DNA from 4 places in the Streptomyces arenae genome. Region 1 is predicted to be linked to each of the others. Evidence: riboswitches for the same ligand, from Rfam matches in the RefSeq annotation. Region 1 holds a riboswitch; each other region holds the start of a gene.
The links. A riboswitch is a leader RNA that binds a small molecule or an ion and turns the genes downstream of it on or off. The one in region 1 is predicted to bind cyclic di-AMP.
Positions count from the first base shown of each region.

Region 2: another riboswitch for cyclic di-AMP. It lies ahead of MB828_RS35570 (M23 family metallopeptidase); the one in region 1 lies ahead of MB828_RS21335 (NlpC/P60 family protein).
Region 3: another riboswitch for cyclic di-AMP. It lies ahead of MB828_RS03315 (transglycosylase SLT domain-containing protein); the one in region 1 lies ahead of MB828_RS21335 (NlpC/P60 family protein).
Region 4: another riboswitch for cyclic di-AMP. It lies ahead of MB828_RS30745 (C40 family peptidase); the one in region 1 lies ahead of MB828_RS21335 (NlpC/P60 family protein).

Region 1 is NZ_JAKQYH010000048.1:20,448-24,909, forward strand. Features, by position in the region: gene pcrA (DNA helicase PcrA) at 1-1,069, opposite strand, end outside; cyclic di-AMP (ydaO/yuaA leader) riboswitch at 1,353-1,510, shown strand; gene MB828_RS21335 (NlpC/P60 family protein) at 1,518-2,696, shown strand; gene MB828_RS21340 (tellurite resistance/C4-dicarboxylate transporter family protein) at 2,788-3,753, shown strand; gene MB828_RS21345 (hypothetical protein) at 3,773-4,126, opposite strand.
Region 2 is NZ_JAKQYH010000072.1:300,160-304,621, forward strand. Features, by position in the region: gene MB828_RS35565 (DUF6250 domain-containing protein) at 89-805, opposite strand; gene MB828_RS35570 (M23 family metallopeptidase) at 995-1,915, opposite strand; cyclic di-AMP (ydaO/yuaA leader) riboswitch at 1,920-2,080, opposite strand; gene MB828_RS35575 (alpha-galactosidase) at 2,388-4,462, opposite strand, start outside.
Region 3 is NZ_JAKQYH010000006.1:103,169-107,630, forward strand. Features, by position in the region: gene MB828_RS03310 (polyprenyl synthetase family protein) at 1-593, opposite strand, end outside; cyclic di-AMP (ydaO/yuaA leader) riboswitch at 1,582-1,780, shown strand; gene MB828_RS03315 (transglycosylase SLT domain-containing protein) at 1,784-2,266, shown strand; gene MB828_RS03320 (HAD family hydrolase) at 2,280-3,086, opposite strand; gene MB828_RS03325 (hypothetical protein) at 3,290-3,472, shown strand; gene MB828_RS03330 (hypothetical protein) at 3,491-3,640, shown strand; gene MB828_RS03335 (ATP-grasp domain-containing protein) at 3,776-4,462, opposite strand, start outside.
Region 4 is NZ_JAKQYH010000066.1:85,098-89,559, reverse strand. Features, by position in the region: gene MB828_RS30755 (DUF1996 domain-containing protein) at 1-1,516, opposite strand, end outside; gene MB828_RS30750 (PP2C family protein-serine/threonine phosphatase) at 1,761-2,990, shown strand; cyclic di-AMP (ydaO/yuaA leader) riboswitch at 3,178-3,335, shown strand; gene MB828_RS30745 (C40 family peptidase) at 3,344-4,462, shown strand, end outside.

The DNA.
Region 1 (4,462 bases):
GGATCGTCGTCGCGTTCGGGTAGTCCTCCTCGAACTGGAGGATGTTGCGGATCGTCGCGCCCCGGAAGGCGTAGATCGACTGGTCGGCGTCACCGACGACGCACAGCTCGGCGGGGGGCAGGTCGTGCTCGCCGGGCGGGGTGTCCTCATCGTGCGTACCGGTCCCGACCAGCTCGCGCACCAGCGCGTACTGGGCGTGGTTGGTGTCCTGGTACTCGTCGACCAGGACGTGCCGGAAGCGGCGGCGGTAGTGCTCGGCGACGTCCGGGAAGGCACGCAGCAGGTTGACCGTCGTCATGATCAGGTCGTCGAAGTCGAGGGCGTTCGCCTCGCGCAGCCGCGACTGGTACATGGCGTAGGCCTGGGCGAGGGTCTTCTCGAAGCCGTCACTCGCGCGGGCGGCGAAGTCCTCCTCGTCGACCAGTTCGTTCTTCAGGTTGCTGACCTGGGCGCTGAAGGACTTCGGCGGGTACCGCTTGGGGTCGAGGTCCAGGTCGCGGCAGACCAGGGCCATCAGGCGCTTGGAGTCGGCCGCGTCGTAGATCGAGAAGGAGGAGGTGAAGCCGAGCTTCTTGCTCTCCCTGCGGAGGATCCGCACGCACGCGCTGTGGAAGGTCATCACCCACATCGCGTTCGCGCGCGGGCCGACGAGCTGCTCGACGCGCTCCTTCATCTCGCCCGCGGCCTTGTTCGTGAAGGTGATCGCGAGGATCTGGCCCGGGTGTACCCCGCGCTCGCCCAGCAGGTGGGCGATGCGGTGGGTGAGCACCCGCGTCTTGCCGGAACCGGCGCCGGCCACGATGAGCAGCGGGGAACCGGCGTGCACCACGGCCGCCCGCTGGTTCTCGTTCAGCCCCTCCAGGAGCGCGGCCGCGTCCAGGGCCGGGCGGGCGGCGCCGTCGCGGTAGTAGGCGTCCCGGTCCGGGGGCACGTCGAACCGCCCGCCGAACAGGTCGTCCGGAACCGGCTCCGGTCCGTGCTCGTCCTCGGGCGGCGGCGGGGGTTCCTCCTCGTGGCCGCGCGGGGGCTGGAGGCTCGCCAGGAAGCTGTCGTCAAAGAGGCTGCTCATCGCTCTCCGAGTCTAGGGCGCGCCACCGACAACCGGTCCCCGCCCCGGAAACTCGCCCCCGCCACCGACGGAATCCACCCCGTCACGTTGGGTGATTCCGGGCAAGATGCCGTACGCCGCGACAAACCGGGCGCATGACTGGAGACGCAACGCTCAGGTCACGAAAATGTATCGGGCATATCGCACATCAACCTTCACACGGAGCACACGAGTTGGCTAGCGTGCCGGGCAGGCCGCACGACCTCACCGGCGAACGTCGCCGGGCCGCGCGGCCTCCGCCGAGTCCGGGGCGCCGCCGCGCATCCGGAGCCGGGGACCCACACCGACCTTGGGGTGAATCGGTCCCGCTGCCCCTCCGGGGGACGCACCGTAGGGCAACCCTTCCGACCCACCCGCCCGAACCCGACAGCTAACTCGGTAGGCGGAGCACTGGAAGGAGTCGCCTCCGTTGGCGTCGCACCGGAAGTCCCGCCCCTCCGCAACGCGCGTAGCAGGCATACGCACCCCCGCCCTGGCCACCGCCGCCCTCACCTCCGTGGCCCTGCTCTCCCAGACGGCCAACGCGGCGCCCTCCGAGGACGGCAGGCCGAGCCTGGAGGAGGTGGAGAAGAAGGTCGACGACCTCTACCGGCAGGCGGAGTCGGCGACCGAGAAGTACGACGCGGCCAAGGAGAAGACCGGCAAGCAGCGCCAGCGCGTCGACTCCATGCTCGACGACGTGGCCAGGCGCACGGACCGGCTGAACAAGGCGCGCGAGGAACTGGGGTCGTTCGCCGCCGCGCAGTACCGGACCGGGACCGAGGTCCCCCAGACGGCGACCTTCCTGCTCGCGAACGACCCGCAGGACTACTTCGACCAGTCGCAGCTGATGAACCGGCTGACCTCGCGCCAGAAGGACGCGGTCGACGACTACGTCACCCAGCAGTCGGCGACCATGAGGAAGCGGCAGGAGGCCGCCCGGAACCTCGAGTCGCTGACCGAGACACAGGACGACCTGAAGACCGCCAAGGCGACCGTCCAGACGAAACTGGCCTCCGCGCGGCAGCTGCTGTCGAAGCTGACGGCCGAGGAGAAGGCGCGGCTCGCGCAGATCGAGAAGAAGAAGCAGGAGGAGGCGGCCCGCAAGGCGGCGGAACTCGCGAAGCAGCAGGCGGCGGCCGCAGCCGAGCAGGACACCTCGTCGACGTCCTCGAGCGGCTCCACGTCCTCGTCGTCGTCATCGTCGTCCTCGTCGTCATCGTCGTCGTCCTCCTCCGGCTCCGCGTACGCCACGAAGGCCGCCAAGGCGATCGCCTTCGCCCGTGCGCAGATCGGCAAGCCGTACGTCTGGGGTGCGACCGGTCCCGGCTCCTACGACTGCTCCGGCCTCTCCCAGGCCGCCTGGAAGGCCGCGGGTGTCTCCCTGCCGCGCACCACCTACGACCAGGTGAACGCCGGCACGACCGTCTCCCTCGCCGACGCCCAGCCCGGCGACCTGGTCTTCTTCTACGACGACGTCAGCCACGTCGGCATCTACATCGGGAACGGCATGATGATCCACGCCCCCAAGCCCGGCGCGTACGTCCGGGAGGAGTCGATCTACTACGGCGGCGAGTCGATCATCCACAGCGTGGTGCGACCGGCCTGAACCACCCCCCTCCCACTGCCCGCGCGTATTTCGCGGGTCCCGCGCGCGTGGCCCGCTCGCACGGCGGTTGGTGCTCCTTAGCATCGGCACCATGTCCGGCATCTCACCCGTCCGCGCCTGGTGGGCGCAGCGCCCGCCGGCGGCCGGGGCCGCCGTGCTGGCCACCGGCATCGTCTCGGTGGGGCTGCGTCAGGCGGGGGCGGAGACCCTGTCCCGGATCGCGCTGGTGCTGGCCTGCGTGGCCTGGGTGGGGCTGGCCGCGAACTTCGTCCTGCGGCTGACCCTGGACCGTCCGCGGTGGCTGACGGAGGCGCGGACACCGGGCGCGCTCACCGCGGTGGCCGCCACGACCGTGCTGGGGACGCGGTTCTCGCTGCTCGGCCGGCAGCCCCTCGCCGAGGCACTGCTGGCGCTGGCGGCAGTGCTGTGGCCGCCGTTGCTCGTCCTCGTCGTACGGCACTGGAGGGGCCGCATGCCCGGTGCCGTGTTCCTGGGCTGTGTGGCCACCGAGGGGCTCGCCGTGCTCGGCGCGACGCTGGCGGCGGCCCTGAGCACGGCGTGGCTCGCACACTTGGCGCTGGTGCTGTTCTGGCTGGGGCTGGCCCTGTACGGCCTCGCGGTGCCCCATTTCGTGTGGCGGCAGGTCGTAGAGGGGCCCGGCGACCAGTGGGTGGCCGGCGGCGCGCTCGCGATCTCCGCGCTGGCCGGGGCGAAGCTGCTGGCCGCCGACAGCGCGCGGCTGTACCTGTGGAACGACGACGACCGTGGCGTCCTGCGCACGGTCTCGGTCGCGCTGCTGATCCTGGACCTGGCCTGGTACGTCGTGCTGCTGGCCGCGGAGGTGGTCAGGCCCCGGCCGCGCTACGACGTGCGGCGCTGGGCGACGGTGTTCCCGATGGGGATGACGGCGGCGGCGACGCTGTCGGTCGCGGCCGTCTGCCTGCCGTGGCTGGACGGGCTGGGCCGGGTGCTGGTGTGGGTCGCGGTGGCGGCGTGGCTCGCGGTGGCCGCCGGGGCGGTGCTGACGACCCGCGCCGCCCTCGGGAAGGCGTCCTGAGCGGGATGGCCGGCGAGGATCACGTCCACAGCACGGCGATGAAGACGTTCACCATGGTCAGCGCGCCCACCAGCGCGAAGGCCCCCTTCTCCACCTTCTCGTCGTCACGTTTCACGTAGACGAGCCCGAGGATCACGATCAGCAGGGCGAGTTTCACGCCGATCTTGATGGTGTTGACGTGATGGCCGTCGGCCTCGTTGAGGCCGACCAGGACCACGCCGGTGGCGAGCATGGTGAACGCGCCGTGCAGCATCCCGGGGACGAACCGGGCCGTGCCCTGGCCCATCGCCTTCATCTGGGTGAGGAAGCCGCCGAGGAGCGCGGCGATGCCGATGATGTGCAGGCCGACGAAGAGATGGATGAGTACGTCCATGGCCCGGAGCCTAATCAGGGCCAGCGAGAGCGCCGGGCACCGGCCCCTCCCTTCCGCGCGGCCGGACGCGTGGCCCCGAGGCGCCGCATATATGCACCCCATAGCACCCCCCGCACTCCGCCCGCCCCGGAACCGGCGCTTCGGTCATCCCGGCCCGCGAAGCCGACGGCTCCGGACCGGAACCCCGGCCACATACCGTCCGGTAACGATCCGGTCACGTCAATTCCGTGCATCGCGTTACCAGGACGACACAGTCGGGCCTAGCGTCCTCCCCCAGGTGACCGACTCCCCACCGCCGCCCGGGCCAGGGGCGGCAGTCGGACACCACCGCCGAAA
Region 2 (4,462 bases), on a different contig from region 1:
TGTGACCTACGCGACCGTAATAAGGGGTTGACGATCGGTGAGATAAGACACTTTTAAATACTTTGCCAAGCCCGGAATAAGGCTCCGGTCAAGGACGTTGACGCGATGATCCCCAGACCCGGAAGTCGCTGATCAGAAAGTGGCTCCAGGTGGTCCGGAAGGCGAAGTGCCCACCCGTGTACGGCTGCGGGTCGGTGTAGTCGAACACCAGCCGCCGGTTGTTCCACCAGCGGACCACCGGGCCGTCGGAGACGATCCGGACGTGGTTGGGTTCGTTCGGCACGAGCAGCGGCTCGGTGTAGTCGTAGACCAGCGGCCGGACGCCGGGCTCGCCGACGTAACGGCGCAGCCGGGTCGTGGTGTTGTAGTTGGCGCCGTAGCCGGCGTAGTACGTCGTGAGGTAGTCGTACTCGGCGAGCGCGCCGTGCCGCGGGGTGGCGAACAGGTCGTCCGGGGAGCGCACGTCGGTGGCGTTCCAGAAGTTGTTGAGGTCGGAGACGCGGTCGTCGGGGCCGCCCGCCGAGACCGGTGTGGCGGTGTACTCCAGGACGTACGGCCCTTCGAGCCGGCGCCGGAACCAGATCGTCGCCCCGGCGGGCACGTCGACCTCGAGGATCCCGTCCGTCGCGGCGACCGTTCCGCCCTGTTCCAGTTCCACCGACCACTGGCCCAGGCCGTGGCGGAAGTCGTCGTGGGCGAGCAGGCGGCGGTGCCGGGGTGCGGCACTCGCGGGCGGGGCGGGGGCGAGGGCCGCGAGCGCGGCTCCGGCGGCCAGAGCTCCGAAGGCTCGGCGGGTGGTCGTCATACGGCAGGTTCCTTCCGGCGTGACGAGGAGGTCGGAAAGCGCTTTCACCCAACGGAGATCACTGTGCCGTCGCCGGAGCTCCGCTGTCGACACCTGGCACGTCCGCGCCACGAGATGGACATACCGAAGGCCGGACCCGGGGATCGGGGGTCCGGCCTTCGGAGTGCGTGTCAGACCAGTGGGCGCCCGTCAGCCGACGGCGAGGCCCTTCGAGCGGAGGTAGCCGACCGGGTCCACGTCCGAGCCGTAGTCGGGGGTGGTGCGGATCTCGAAGTGGAGGTGCGGGCCGGTCACGTTGCCGGTCGCGCCGGAGAGGCCGATCTGCTGGCCCGCGGTCACGGTCTGGCCGGCCGAGACGGAGAGCGCGGAGAGGTGGCCGTACTGGGCGTAGTAGCCGTCGGCGAGCCGGATGACGACCTGGTTGCCGTAGGCGCCGCCCCAGCCGGCCGTGACGACCGTGCCTTCGCCGACGGCCTTCACGGGGGTGCCGGTCGGGACGACGAAGTCGACGCCCGTGTGGTAGCCGCTGGACCACATGCTGCCGGACACGTGGTAGCCGGTGCCGACGGCGGCCCCGCTGACCGGGAGGGTGAAGCCGGAGGCGGTCGCCGTGGACGCGGTCGACGTGGACCCATCCGACGTGGACGCCGGCGAGGGGGTGGACGACCGGGTCCCCTGCCGGGTGCCGGAGTCCGTCGCGCCGGACGCCGTGGCGCCGCGGCCGCCGAGGACGAGCTTGAGGCCGGGGTGGATCAGCGAGGGGTTGTCGCCGACGGCCTGCCGGTTGTCGGCGTAGAGCCGGTGCCAGCCACCGCTGACGTCCTGGTCACGGGCGATCTTCGAGAGGTAGTCGCCGGGCACCACGGTGTAGGTGCGGTGCGCGGCCCGCGCGGTGGCGGACCGCTTCGCCGTCGCCTGCTTCACGGCCGCCTTCTCGGCGGCCGGTATCGACTGCGGGGCCCGCGCGGAAATGGACTGCGGGGTGGCCGCGTGGGCGCCGGTGGCCCCCATGAGCGGCAGGGCCAGCGCGGCGCCGCCGGTTCCGGCGACGGCCATCGAACGAGTGAGGCGCTGGGGCCTGGGACGGCGGTGCTTACCCTTCGCGGGCATGGCGCGTTCCTCTCCGGCGCCTGCGAGGTGAGCTGTCGGGTTCGGGCTGGAGCTGCCCGGCCACGCATCGCTGCGTCGCTGCACCCCTGGCCGTCCCGGGAACCGGAACAGGCGGTCGTACCTGGTGGGTCCCCCGCTCCTGCCGGGCACGGGTGAGTGTGTGGGGACTCCGGGCGGCGGCAGGATTAGGCGTTCCGTCCGGATGCGTGGCGAACGTAAGCGAGCAGGACGCACGCGGACAAGCGAACGGTTCCCGCCGTCCCGGTGCCCCGTGATCCTTTACCGGAATTCCCCGTCACCCTCCGTGGATTCCGATCTTTCCCCTATTACCGATTCCCCAGGAAAAGCACCGGAATTACGTGGACATGACGCGCGACGGACGGTCACGGATATGACGCTCCTCACGCACGTCACGCCACGTCCTCTTATTCCAGAGCGAGTTGTGATTAAGCGGTTAATTCGGGCAGAAGGATCAGATGCGGCGGAGTCGGATGACCGTCGCGTCCAGGTCGCCCTTGAGGCCGGTACGCAGTCCGTGGTGCAACAGGACGGCACCCCGGTGCACTTCGCCCGTTTCGCGGCATTCGTACGACGCCGTCGGGTCGAGGCCCCGCAGCCGCAGCGCGGGCGCGGGTTCGCCGTAGCTCTGCGCCTGGAGCCAGGCGAGGACGGCGGTCTCGTCGCCCAGGGTGTACTGCACCGCGCTGAGCCCGCCCGTCGGCGGCCGCAGCCGGAACTGGTCGCCGCGCTGCACCAGCGGCCGGATCTCCTTGTACAGCTCCACCCAGCGGCCGGCCTCGGCTAGCTCCTCCTCGGTCCACTTCGAGAGGTCGCCGCCGACCCCGAGCGCCCCCGCCATGGAACTGACGAACCGGAACCGCAGGCTGCTGACCCGGTCGTTGAGCTGGTGGTTCGGGCTGTCGGTGACCCAGGCGGACATCACCCGGGCGGGGTGGATCTGGCTGAAGCCGTGCTGGATGGCGAGCCGGTCCAGCGGGTCGGTGTTGTCGGAGGTCCACACCTCGTCGGTACGGCTCATGATGCCGAGGTCGATCCGGCCGCCACCGCCGGAGCAGGACTCGATGGCTACGTTCGGATGGGCCGCGCGGATCCGGTCGAGCAGGGCGTACAGCCCGCGCACGTGGTCCACCCACAGGCGCTGCGGGTAGGGCTCGCCCGGCCAGCCCGCGTCGGTGAAGCAGCGGTTGAAGTCCCACTTGACGTAGTCGATCGGGGCGCTGGACAGCAGGGCGTCGAGCTGCTCCCAGAGGTACTCCTGGACGTCCTCGCGGGCGAGGTTGAGGACGAGCTGGTTGCGCAGTTCCGTCCGCTTCCGCCCCTGCTGGTACTGCACCCAGTCGGGGTGCGCGCGGTACAGGTCGCTGTCCGCGTTGACCATCTCGGGCTCCACCCAGATGCCGAACTGCATCCCCAGGGCGTGCACGTAGTCGCCGAGCGGCTTCAGGCCCTTCGGGAAGCGGTCCGGGTTGGGCGTCCAGTCGCCGAGACCGGCGTGGTCGCTGGTACGGGCGCCGAACCAGCCGTCGTCCACCACGAACAGTTCGACGCCGATCGCGGCGGCCCGCCGGGCGAGGGTGGCCTGCTGCTCCTCGGAGATGTCGAAGGTGGTGGCCTCCCAGGAGTTGAACAGCACCGGCCGGTCCCGGTCGGCGTCCGGGATGACGTACGCCCGCTGGTAGGCGTGCCAGGCGCGGCTGGCCCCGCCGAAGCCGCCGTCGGACCAGAGGGCCGCGAAGACGGGACTGGTGTACGACTCGCCCTCGGCCAGCGTCAGCAGGCCCGAGTCGTCGTAGCCGGCGCCGCCGGTGATCTGCACGCGCGCGTCCGGGAGTTGGGCGACGGCGATCCGCCAGGAGCCGGACCAGCCGAGGGCGCAGCCCCAGACCTCCCCGCGCTCCTCGGTGGCGTCGGTGTCCAGGGCGACCCAGGGCAGGTGCTGGTGGCCGGTGTGGCCGCGGCGGCTGCCGATGACCTTCTCGCCGTAGGTGAGCGGCGCGCTGACCAGCCGGGACTCGGCGGCCCAGCGGCCGTGCAGCTGGGAGAGGCGCCAGCCCTCGCGGTCCGGCAGTGTCCACGTGGCCGGGTCGGCGCGCAGCAGCTCCACGCGCGCGGGCCCCTCGTTGCCGACGGTCACCCAGCGCTCGACGACGTCGCCGCGCATCCGGTAGTGCAGGGTGATGACGATCTCGTCGTCCCGGAAGCGGAGCCGGAGTTCCTCGTCACCGGCGTCGCCGCCGGTCTCGTACGACTCGAAGGTCCACTCGGTGCCGCGGCGCTCCTCGGTGCGCACCGACAGCGCGGGGCGCACGAAGCGGGGACCGCCCTCGACGGGGTACTCCTCACGGCCGTCGAGCGGGGACTCGAAGGGCCAGTAGTCGGGCAGCGGCCGGACGGTGAGGGCTTCGGCGTCCTCCAGCCGGATCCTGGGCCCCCAGTGCAGGTGAAGGAGTTCGTCGGCCTCCGTGAGATGCAGCGCGTAGCTGCTGCCAGGGCCCGACAGGAGCCAGGTACGACCGTTTTCGGCGA
Region 3 (4,462 bases), on a different contig from region 1:
TCGGCGCCGGACATCATCGCGCCGAAGCGGCAGGAGACAGCCACCAGGGAGCCCGTCTTGCCGCCGAGGACGTCGAGGTAGTGGTCGACCGGGTCGCGCCCGTCCGACGGGCCCGCGGTCTCCAGGATCTGGCCGGTCACCAGCCGCTCGAACGCGAGGGCCTGGACCCGGACCGCCTCGGGCCCGAGGTCGGCGAGGATCTGCGAGGCACGGGCGAACAGGAAGTCACCGGTGAGGACGGCGACGGAGTTGCCCCAGCGGGTGTTGGCGCTGTCGACACCGCGCCGCACGGAGGCCTCGTCCATGACGTCGTCGTGGTACAGGGTGGCGAGGTGGGTCAGCTCGACGACGACGGCCGACGGCACGACACCGGGCGCGTAGGGGTCACCGAACTGTGCCGCGAGCATCACCAGCAGCGGCCGGAACCGCTTCCCACCGGCCCGCACGAGGTGCTGTGCGGCCTCCGTGATGAACGGGACCTCGCTCTTGGTGGCCTCTAGCAAGCCTTCCTCGACAGCCGTCAATCCGGCCTGGACATCGGCTTCCAGAGCCTGGTCCCGCACGCTCAGCCCGAACGGCCCGACGACGGTCACGAGGGATCTCCTGTCTGCTGGTGTCTACTGGCGATTACACGGTTTGTCGATAGGTCGCTGCCCTCACTCAAGTCAGCGTATCCGGTCAGGTTTCGATCACCGATAGCGCCCACGGTTACACCCCGGGCGCTATCGGATCACGACCGGTATGTTTTTGATCAGCTGATACGACCCGATATCCACTGACTTAACAGGAACCATGGGCGCTTGTCCCGGATCACGGCTTACGTCGTGTCCCGCCCACGTCCCCCTCAGCCGATGTCACCCGCCCGGGCGCACCCCCTTCGCCGCACACCGAAGCCGTCGGGACACCCGTGCCCGAACGGGGGCACCTCACACCTACCCCCTCGCCCTCGCGCGGGCGCGCGCGGGGCGACCCCATTCCCCTCCCGTCGAGGCGGTGGGCCGAGACACCTGCGGCGACGCCCCGTCCCCCGTCCGGGTGACCAGGATCACGCGCGACCTCGCACCGCAACTCCCAGCCTGTTCCATGACCTTGGCGCGCGCATCCGTCAACACATCAGTCAGGCACGGCCGATGACACACGCACACGTCCGAAGCCCTCGAGGCGGCGAAAGGGGCGGCGCAAACGAGCCTGGAACGGTCGAATCGCTCCCGAGAATCCCAATCCAAATCGAATACGACAATTTGGACAATCCCTGGAAATCCAGTGCACCGCGGACCACTTCACAAGCCGCAACGAGATACCGCGGACGCATTCCATCAATCCCTCATGTCCGTTTTACCGCAATTGCGGTTTCGTGAAGTAGGTCACTCGGGGCCATATGCCGCAAGCGCGCCGAGGTGACCCTTCCTTTCCTTTCCCTGTGCGCCAGTTGGAGCTTGGCGACCGCAAAGGATCAAGTGCCCCATACGCCTCAGACCAAGGTCAATCGGTGTGTTGTGTGAATCCACCCCTTGTTCCGGACATGTGCTCTCGCATACGTTCCCGCTCGCCGGGCGGACGCCGAATCCTGCCGCCGCCCGTCTTAACCCATCGACGAGTTCATTCGTACGGCAGGAGCGGGGGACCCAGGTAAGTCGCCGGACCGGGCGGCCGACGTCATCGACCGACGTCGTTTCCGGAACGGCTAGGGGTGAAGTCGCATCGCCTTCGGGCGGCGCGGCCGGGCACTCCCCGAGCCCGAACCCGACAGCTCACCTCGCAGGCGACGGAGAGGAAACACGCCATGCCTGCTGCCGCCCAGCTCCGCCGCACCCGCATCGCCCGCACGCTCGCCGCCGTCGGTACCGGCGCCGCGGTGCTCGCCCTTCCGCTCATCGGCGCGACCGCCGCCTCGGCCGCCACTCCCGCCACCACGCCGACGGTCTCGACGACGCCCGCCGGGTACCCGAACAACCTCGACGGCTGGATCCGCGAATCGCTCGCGATCATGCGCGAGAAGAGCATCCCGGGCTCCTACAACGGCATCTACCGGAACGTGATCCGCGAGTCCTCCGGCAACCCGAGGGCCATCAACCTCTGGGACTCCAACGCCGCCGCCGGCATCCCCTCCAAGGGCCTGCTCCAGGTGATCGACCCGACGTTCAACGCCTACCACGTGGCCGGCACGTCGTTCGACATCTACGACCCGGTCGCGAACATCACCGCCGCGTGCAACTACGCCGCCGCGCGGTACGGCTCCATCGACAACGTCTACGGCGCGTACTGACCGACGCCCCGTATCAAGCGAAGAGTCTTTCGAGGACGACGGCGATGCCGTCGTCCTCGTTCGACGTGGTGATCTCGTCGGCCCTCGCCCTGAGTTCGGGGTGCGCGTTGGCCATCGCCACCCCGTGGGCGGCCCAGTCGAACATCGGGATGTCGTTGGGCATGTCACCGAAGGCGATGGCCCCGTCTGGGCTCAGCCCCAGATGATCGGCGGCCAGCGCGAGACCGGTCGCCTTGGTCACCCCGCACGGCTGGAGTTCCACGGTCCCCGGACCCGACATGGTGACCGTCGCCAGCGAACCCACCACCGCGCGCGCGGTCGCCGCCAGTTCGTCGTCGGACAGGGCCTGGTGGCGCAGCAGCACCTTGCTGATGGGCGCGCACCACAGGTCGTCACGCCGGTCGACGCGCAGCGCGGGCAGCGTGGGGTGGGGCATCAGGTAGCCCGGTTCGATGAGCGTGAGCCCGTCCACGCCGTCCTGGTCGACCGCCGCGTACACCTGGCCGACCTCCGCCTCGATCTTGCCGAGCGCGGTCTCCGCCAGCTCCCGGTCCAGGGTGACCGACCACAGCAGACGGTGCGTGCCGGCGTCGTACACCTGCGCGCCCTGGCCGCAGACCGCGAGTCCCGTGCAGCCGAGGTCGTCGAGGAGCGGGCGCACTCTCGGCGCGGGGCGGCCGGTCACCACGAGGTGCGTGGCGCCAGCCAGGCCGGCCCGCGCGAGCGCGGCGAGCGACCGGTCCGAGAGGGTGTCGTCGGCGCGCAGCAGCGTGCCGTCCAGGTCGGTGGCGATCAGTGAGTACGGGGAGGGTGCGACCATGATCAGAGAATACGGACAGCACGCCCCAGGGACTCACTGTGCGTTTCGGCCTCAAGTGGCGCCCGCCGCCTCGGTGATGGGGCGTTGTCAGGGTGGCCGGTCACGTTCGCGGTGATCTGGTGGCACCGAGCCGACGGGGGCGGTCGTGGTGACGGGCGGGACGGGAGGTCCGCGGGCGTATCTCCGGGAGACGTCGACCGGGGGTGCTGCAGTGGTTCCCGGTGGAGCTGCGGACCGAGATCTGCGCGCTGTCGTTCCATATCTGGCGTGTCGAGAACGACAAACGCAGGCCGTATGTGGCGATCGGTCACGACATCAAGCGCCAGTACGAGGCCGAAAGACGTCTGGCGGATCCGGGCGAGGCGCGCTGGTACTCCGCGTGCTGACCTCTCGACGGCTTCGAGATGCTGGGCAACTGCCCGGAGGACCCGGCCGGGGGCGCGTTGTACGTCGAGGAGGTGCGGCGGCTCGGACTCTGGTTCGACGGGGGCGCCGAGGACGCCGAACTGGACGCGAAGCACGACCTGTTGGGGCTGCACTTCGCGGACGCGTGAACTGGCGCCCGGTCTCGTGGCCGGGCTGCCTCGTGGTCGGGCTGCCTCGTGGTCGGGCTGCCACGTGGCCGGGCTGCCTCGTGGTCGTGCTGCCTCGTGGTCGTGCTGCCTCGTGGTGGGCTACCTCGTGGTGGGCTACCGCGTGGTCGTGCCGGAGCCTCGGCGGTTGGTGCGCCACAGCTGGTAGAGGTGCTTCGCGCCCGGTCGCACGAAGCGCGCGAGCATCGTGACGAACGGCATCGGGTCGTCACCCGCGAACCAAGCCAGTTCGGTCCCGCTCGGCCGCCCTGGCGCGTGCGGTGTCGTGTAGCCGCTGCGGCGGTAGGCCAGGAGGGCGGGCAGGTCGATGTTCTCCACGACGTACCGGTGGCCGGCGCGCTGTTCCCCCTCCGGAACGCGGCGCCCGGTCAGGTCCAGGTGCATGGCGCGGACCACGTCCACACCCGACTCGCTCTCGAAGAGCCGGAACTGGGCGCCCATGCGCGGGTTGAAGTCGAGCAGCTTGTACCGCCCGTCACGCCGGTCGAAGCGCAGGTCCAGGTCGACGACGCCGGCGAAGCCGATCTGCTTGATGAAACGCGCGGCGAGGTCGGCGAGTTCCGGGTTGTCGACGACGTACGCGTTCGCGGTCATGCCCGCGTGCGGCGGCCAGGAGCGGACCTTCACCCCGGTGAACAGGGCGCGCGGGGTGGAATCGGCATCGAAGTAGGCGTGCACGATCCAGTCCTCCGCCTCCTCTCGCGGCAGGTACTCCTGGAGGATGACACCCGGTGGAGTGCCCCAGTCGCGGGCGAGGGTGAGCAGACCCTCCCGGGTGGCGAT
Region 4 (4,462 bases), on a different contig from region 1:
GCGGCTGCTCGGCGGCCCCCGCGCCGCAGGTGCGGCCGGAGTTGATGCAGTCGACCATCTTCCGCATCAGGCCCTCGTCGAAGACGTTGATAAAGTCGCCGTGGTCGGTGACCGGCTTGTGCAGCTGCTCGGGGAACGAGTCCACCGCGAACAGCGGGACCGTACGGCCACCGTCCTGGAGGCTCGGCGCGTCCACGTCGTAGACGATGCGCTGCACCAGTTGCGGGATGGCCTTGAAGCCGTTCGGGCAGCTGCCGTCGGCGGCCTCGAAGGCCACGTGGGTGCGGTGGTTGGCGCTGTCGATGTTCCGGCCGTCCCAGCAGCTCTGGAACCTGAACGTGCGCACGACGTCACTGCCCTGGGGGCAGAGCGGGTACTTGTCCTTAAGCTGCCGGTCCTCGAAACCGGTGCAGCTCCAGGAGGCGTTGGCGTTGCCCGGACCGTTGACGAAGGCCTTGGCGTCGCCGGTGATGATGCGCAGCAGCCGCGGCATCTCGGTGACCTTGGAGGTGGGGTTGCCCTCGAAGGTCAGCGTGACCTGCTTCGCCGTGACGATCTGTCCGGCGTTGCCCTCCGTGCCACCGCCCGGCTTGTCGGCGTCCCGCTCCTGCTTGCCGTTCTGGAGCCGGAGCACGGGCCAGTAGTACGTGGACTTGTCACCCTTGTCCGCGCAGCTGGTGTCGGCGTTCGCGAGGTCCTGGTCGCTGGCGAAGGCGTTGTTGGACTGGTTGCCGATGTAGTCGTGGAAGTGGTGGGCACCGTTGGAGACCCCGGGCGCGACGATCACGTTGTCCGAGTTGAACAGGCCGTTCGCGTTGACGCCGCAGCTGGAGGCGAAGGTGCCGGTGGAGCCGCCGGACTGCTCGGCCGGGTTCTTCGCGTCGGGCTGGACGGTGGTGATGTCCACGTAGTCGGCCGCCACCGGTCCGTTGCCGCCCTGACCGCCGGCGCCCGTGCCGGTGCCGGCGCTCTGGCTCGGCGAGGCGCTGCTCCCGTTGCCCGCGCCGCCATTGTCCTGAGGCGGCGTCGACTGCCCGCCGCCCTGGTCCGTCGAGCGCAGGGTGCAGGCGGCGAGGTCGTCGAGGCCCTGCGGCCGGTCGCCCTCGCGGTCGATGGCGTCGCCGATGCGCCGCAGCGTCCCGGACCGCTGCTCCTTGAGCGGGTTCATGATCGTCTGGTCGGCGAGTTCCGGGTTCTGCCGGATCGCCTCGGCCGAGTCCTTGAGTTGCTGGTACGCGCCCGCGATCTGCTTGTCCAGCTCGGCGAGTTCGCCGTCGACCTCGGCGCGGGCCCCGTCGGGCACGTCCGTCAGCCGGCTGCCGACGTCGGGGCAGTAGACCGTGGGCGCGGACAGCACCTGGGCGGTCTGGCCATGTGCTGACTGGTCCCAGCCGCCCTCGGTGGCCGAGGCGTAGACGTTCACCGCGACCAGGCCTCCCCCGCCGAGCATGAGGGCGACCGCTGCGAAGGTCGCGCGTCGTGCGCCGGTCGGGCGTCTGCGCCTGTTGCGTCTCAAGGTCGAACTCACGGTCATACCCCTGCGTGGTCGTGGGCGGCCGGGCATGGAAATCCCCCGCCCCATACGGACCGCGGCACAACCGTGTTCAACAGCACCAGAAATTCACGGCGACCTCACAGAAAGAGGCCTCCCGGGTGACTGTCCGGACACGGAGCGCAACCGGAGGAAGGACAGGACCACCGGCACAATTCTCACTTTTCGTGCGAAACTGGTTCGAAACCGGCGGGGAGGTGGCCCGGTCATGATCGATGCGGAGATCGACTACGCGACGGTCTTCCAGCACCTGCCCGGGATGGTGGCACTGCTGACCCCCGACCTGGTGTACGCGGACGCCAACGCGGAGTTCCTGCGCATGGCCGGACGCAGGCGCGAGGACGTGGTCGGCCGGTACCTGTTCGACGTGTTCCCCGACAACCCCGACGACTCCGCCGCCACCGGCATGCGCAATCTGGAGTGCTCACTGCGCCGGGTCCTCGCCACCGGGGAGCGGGACACGATGGCCCTCCAGCGGTACGACGTGCAGGACACCGACCGGCCCGGGCACTGGGACGAGCGCTACTGGAGCCCGGTGAACGTCCCGATCCTGGACCCGGACGGCAAGGTCGTCCTGCTGGTGCACCGGGTCGAGGAGGTCACCGAGCTGATCCGGGCCCGCCGGGCCGCGGGTGACGGGCAGGCGCAGCTCCTGGAGGGCGAACTGTACCGGCGCGCGGGCGAGTTGCAGGAGGTCAACGAACGGTTGCGGCAGGCGCACGCCCAGGAACGCCAGGTGGCCGTCGCCCTCCAGGAGGCGATGCTCCCCGCACCGGGGCGGCTGGGGCGGCACCGGGCGGCCGTGCGCTACCGGCCCTCGACGGGCGGGCTGAACGTGTGCGGCGACTGGTACGACCTGGTCGACCTGGTGGGCGGCGACCGCGTCGGCGTCTCGGTGGGCGACGTGGTCGGCCACGGGCTCGCGGCGGCCTGTGTGATGGGGCAGTTGCGCAGCGCCCTGACGGCGGCCTCCCGGGTCGCCGCCGGCCCGGCCCAGGCACTCGACGTGCTGGGCCGGTACGCGCACGTGGTGGACGGCGCCGAGTCGGCCACGGCGGTCACGGCGTTCGTCGACTTCTCCCGGCACACGGTCACCTACAGCAGCGCCGGACACCCGCCGCCCGCCCTGCTGCACACCGACGGCGGGGTGGAGTTCCTCGACCGGGCCACCGATCCCCCGCTCGACGCCCGGCCCGACCCGATGCCACGCCCCCAGTCCGTCACCACGTTCGAGGACGGCGCGACGCTCGTCCTCTATACCGACGGACTGATCGAGCGGCGCCGCGAGGACATCGACACCGGGCTGTGCCGGCTCGCCCGATCGCTCACCGCGCACCGCGAGTCGAACCCGGAGGACCTCGCCGACGCCGTGCTGCGGGAACTGCTGGCACCGGAGGGGGCCACCGACGACACCGCCCTGGTGGTCGTCCGGCTGTGATCGGTCAACGCCCGAACTCCCGTCCCTCACAGTCACGTTCCGAGCAGTACGACGAACATCACAAATACGTATCGGACATTACGCACGTCAACCTTCACACGAGTGACACAAGTTGGCTAAGTTGACGTTTAAGCCGCTCGGCTCCCCCCGGCGAATCCCGTCGGGCCGCGCGGCCTCCGCCGAGTCCGGGCCTCACGAGGCGAATCCGGAGCCGGGGACCCAACCGACCACTGGGGTGAATCGGCCGGCTGCTCGCGAGGGCAGCGGCCGTAGGGCATACCTTCCGGATTCCGTTCCACGCCCGAACCCGACAGCTAACCCGGTAGGCGGAGTACGGAAGGAGCACGACCCCCATGGCGTCCGAGAGCCGTGACGAGGTTCGACAGCGGATCAACAGCCTCTACGACCGGGCCGAGAACGCCACCGGGAACTACAACGCCACACGCGCGATGAACGGGGGGTCCCGGTCACGCGGTGTCCCGCTGTTCAAGCGGACGCGCCGCGACGACCCGGGCCTCGACAACATCGCCCGGGAGTGGTTCGAGGGGGCCCGCGCGAAGCTGGGGCCGAGCGTTCCGGCCGCGCTGCCGACCGACCGGATGCCCGACCGTTCGGGCCCGCGACGGCCCGTCAGCGCGATGGCCGCCGACCTGCTCAGCCAGCTGGAGGGCGGCGGCCCGGCCCGGCCCGCGCTGCCCGCGGGGCCGTCCGGGCAGAGTGACGTCGAGGTCGTCCGCGAACTCCCGGCGGAGCGCCCGAAGCTGGAGCTGACGGCGGGATCCGCCGCGGCGCCCGAAGCCCCGGCCGTCCGGCCCGGTCCCGTTCCGCAGCCCGCCCAGGAGGCCGGGAACCCGTGGCCCGTGCCCGAGGCACAGGTCCCGGCGCAGGAGTGGCAGACGGGCATCGGTGGCATCCCCGCCCAGCGCACGGACTCCGGCGTCCTGGCCGCCACGGGTGTGCTGCCGGCGATGAACGCGCCGGACACCGGCGCGTTCCCCGCCGTGCCCCCGACGGACACCGGCTCCTTCCGCGTCATGACCCCGGGCGCGGGCGCGGCGGCCCAGGCCATGCCCCCGACCGCGGACACCGGCGGCTACCGCGTCATGACCCCGGGCGCCACGGACCCGATGACGGACAGCGGCGCCTTCCGCATCATGACGCCGGGCGCCACCGGCACCTTCCCGGCCGTGACACCGATGGACCCGGGCCCGGCCACGGCCCCGGCACCGGCGGACACCGGCTCCTTCCGCATCATGACGCCGGGTGCCACGGGGACCTTCCCGATGCCGTCCGGGACCGACTCGGGCGCCATGCCGACCGCCGCACCCGCCGGCACCGGCACCTTCCCCACCGCCGCACCGGTCGGCACCGGCACCTTCCCCACCGCCGCGCCCATGAACACGGGCGCCTTCCCGACGGCCGCGCCCGCGCCGGCACCGGTGGACACCGGCGCGTTCCAGGCCATGTCGCCG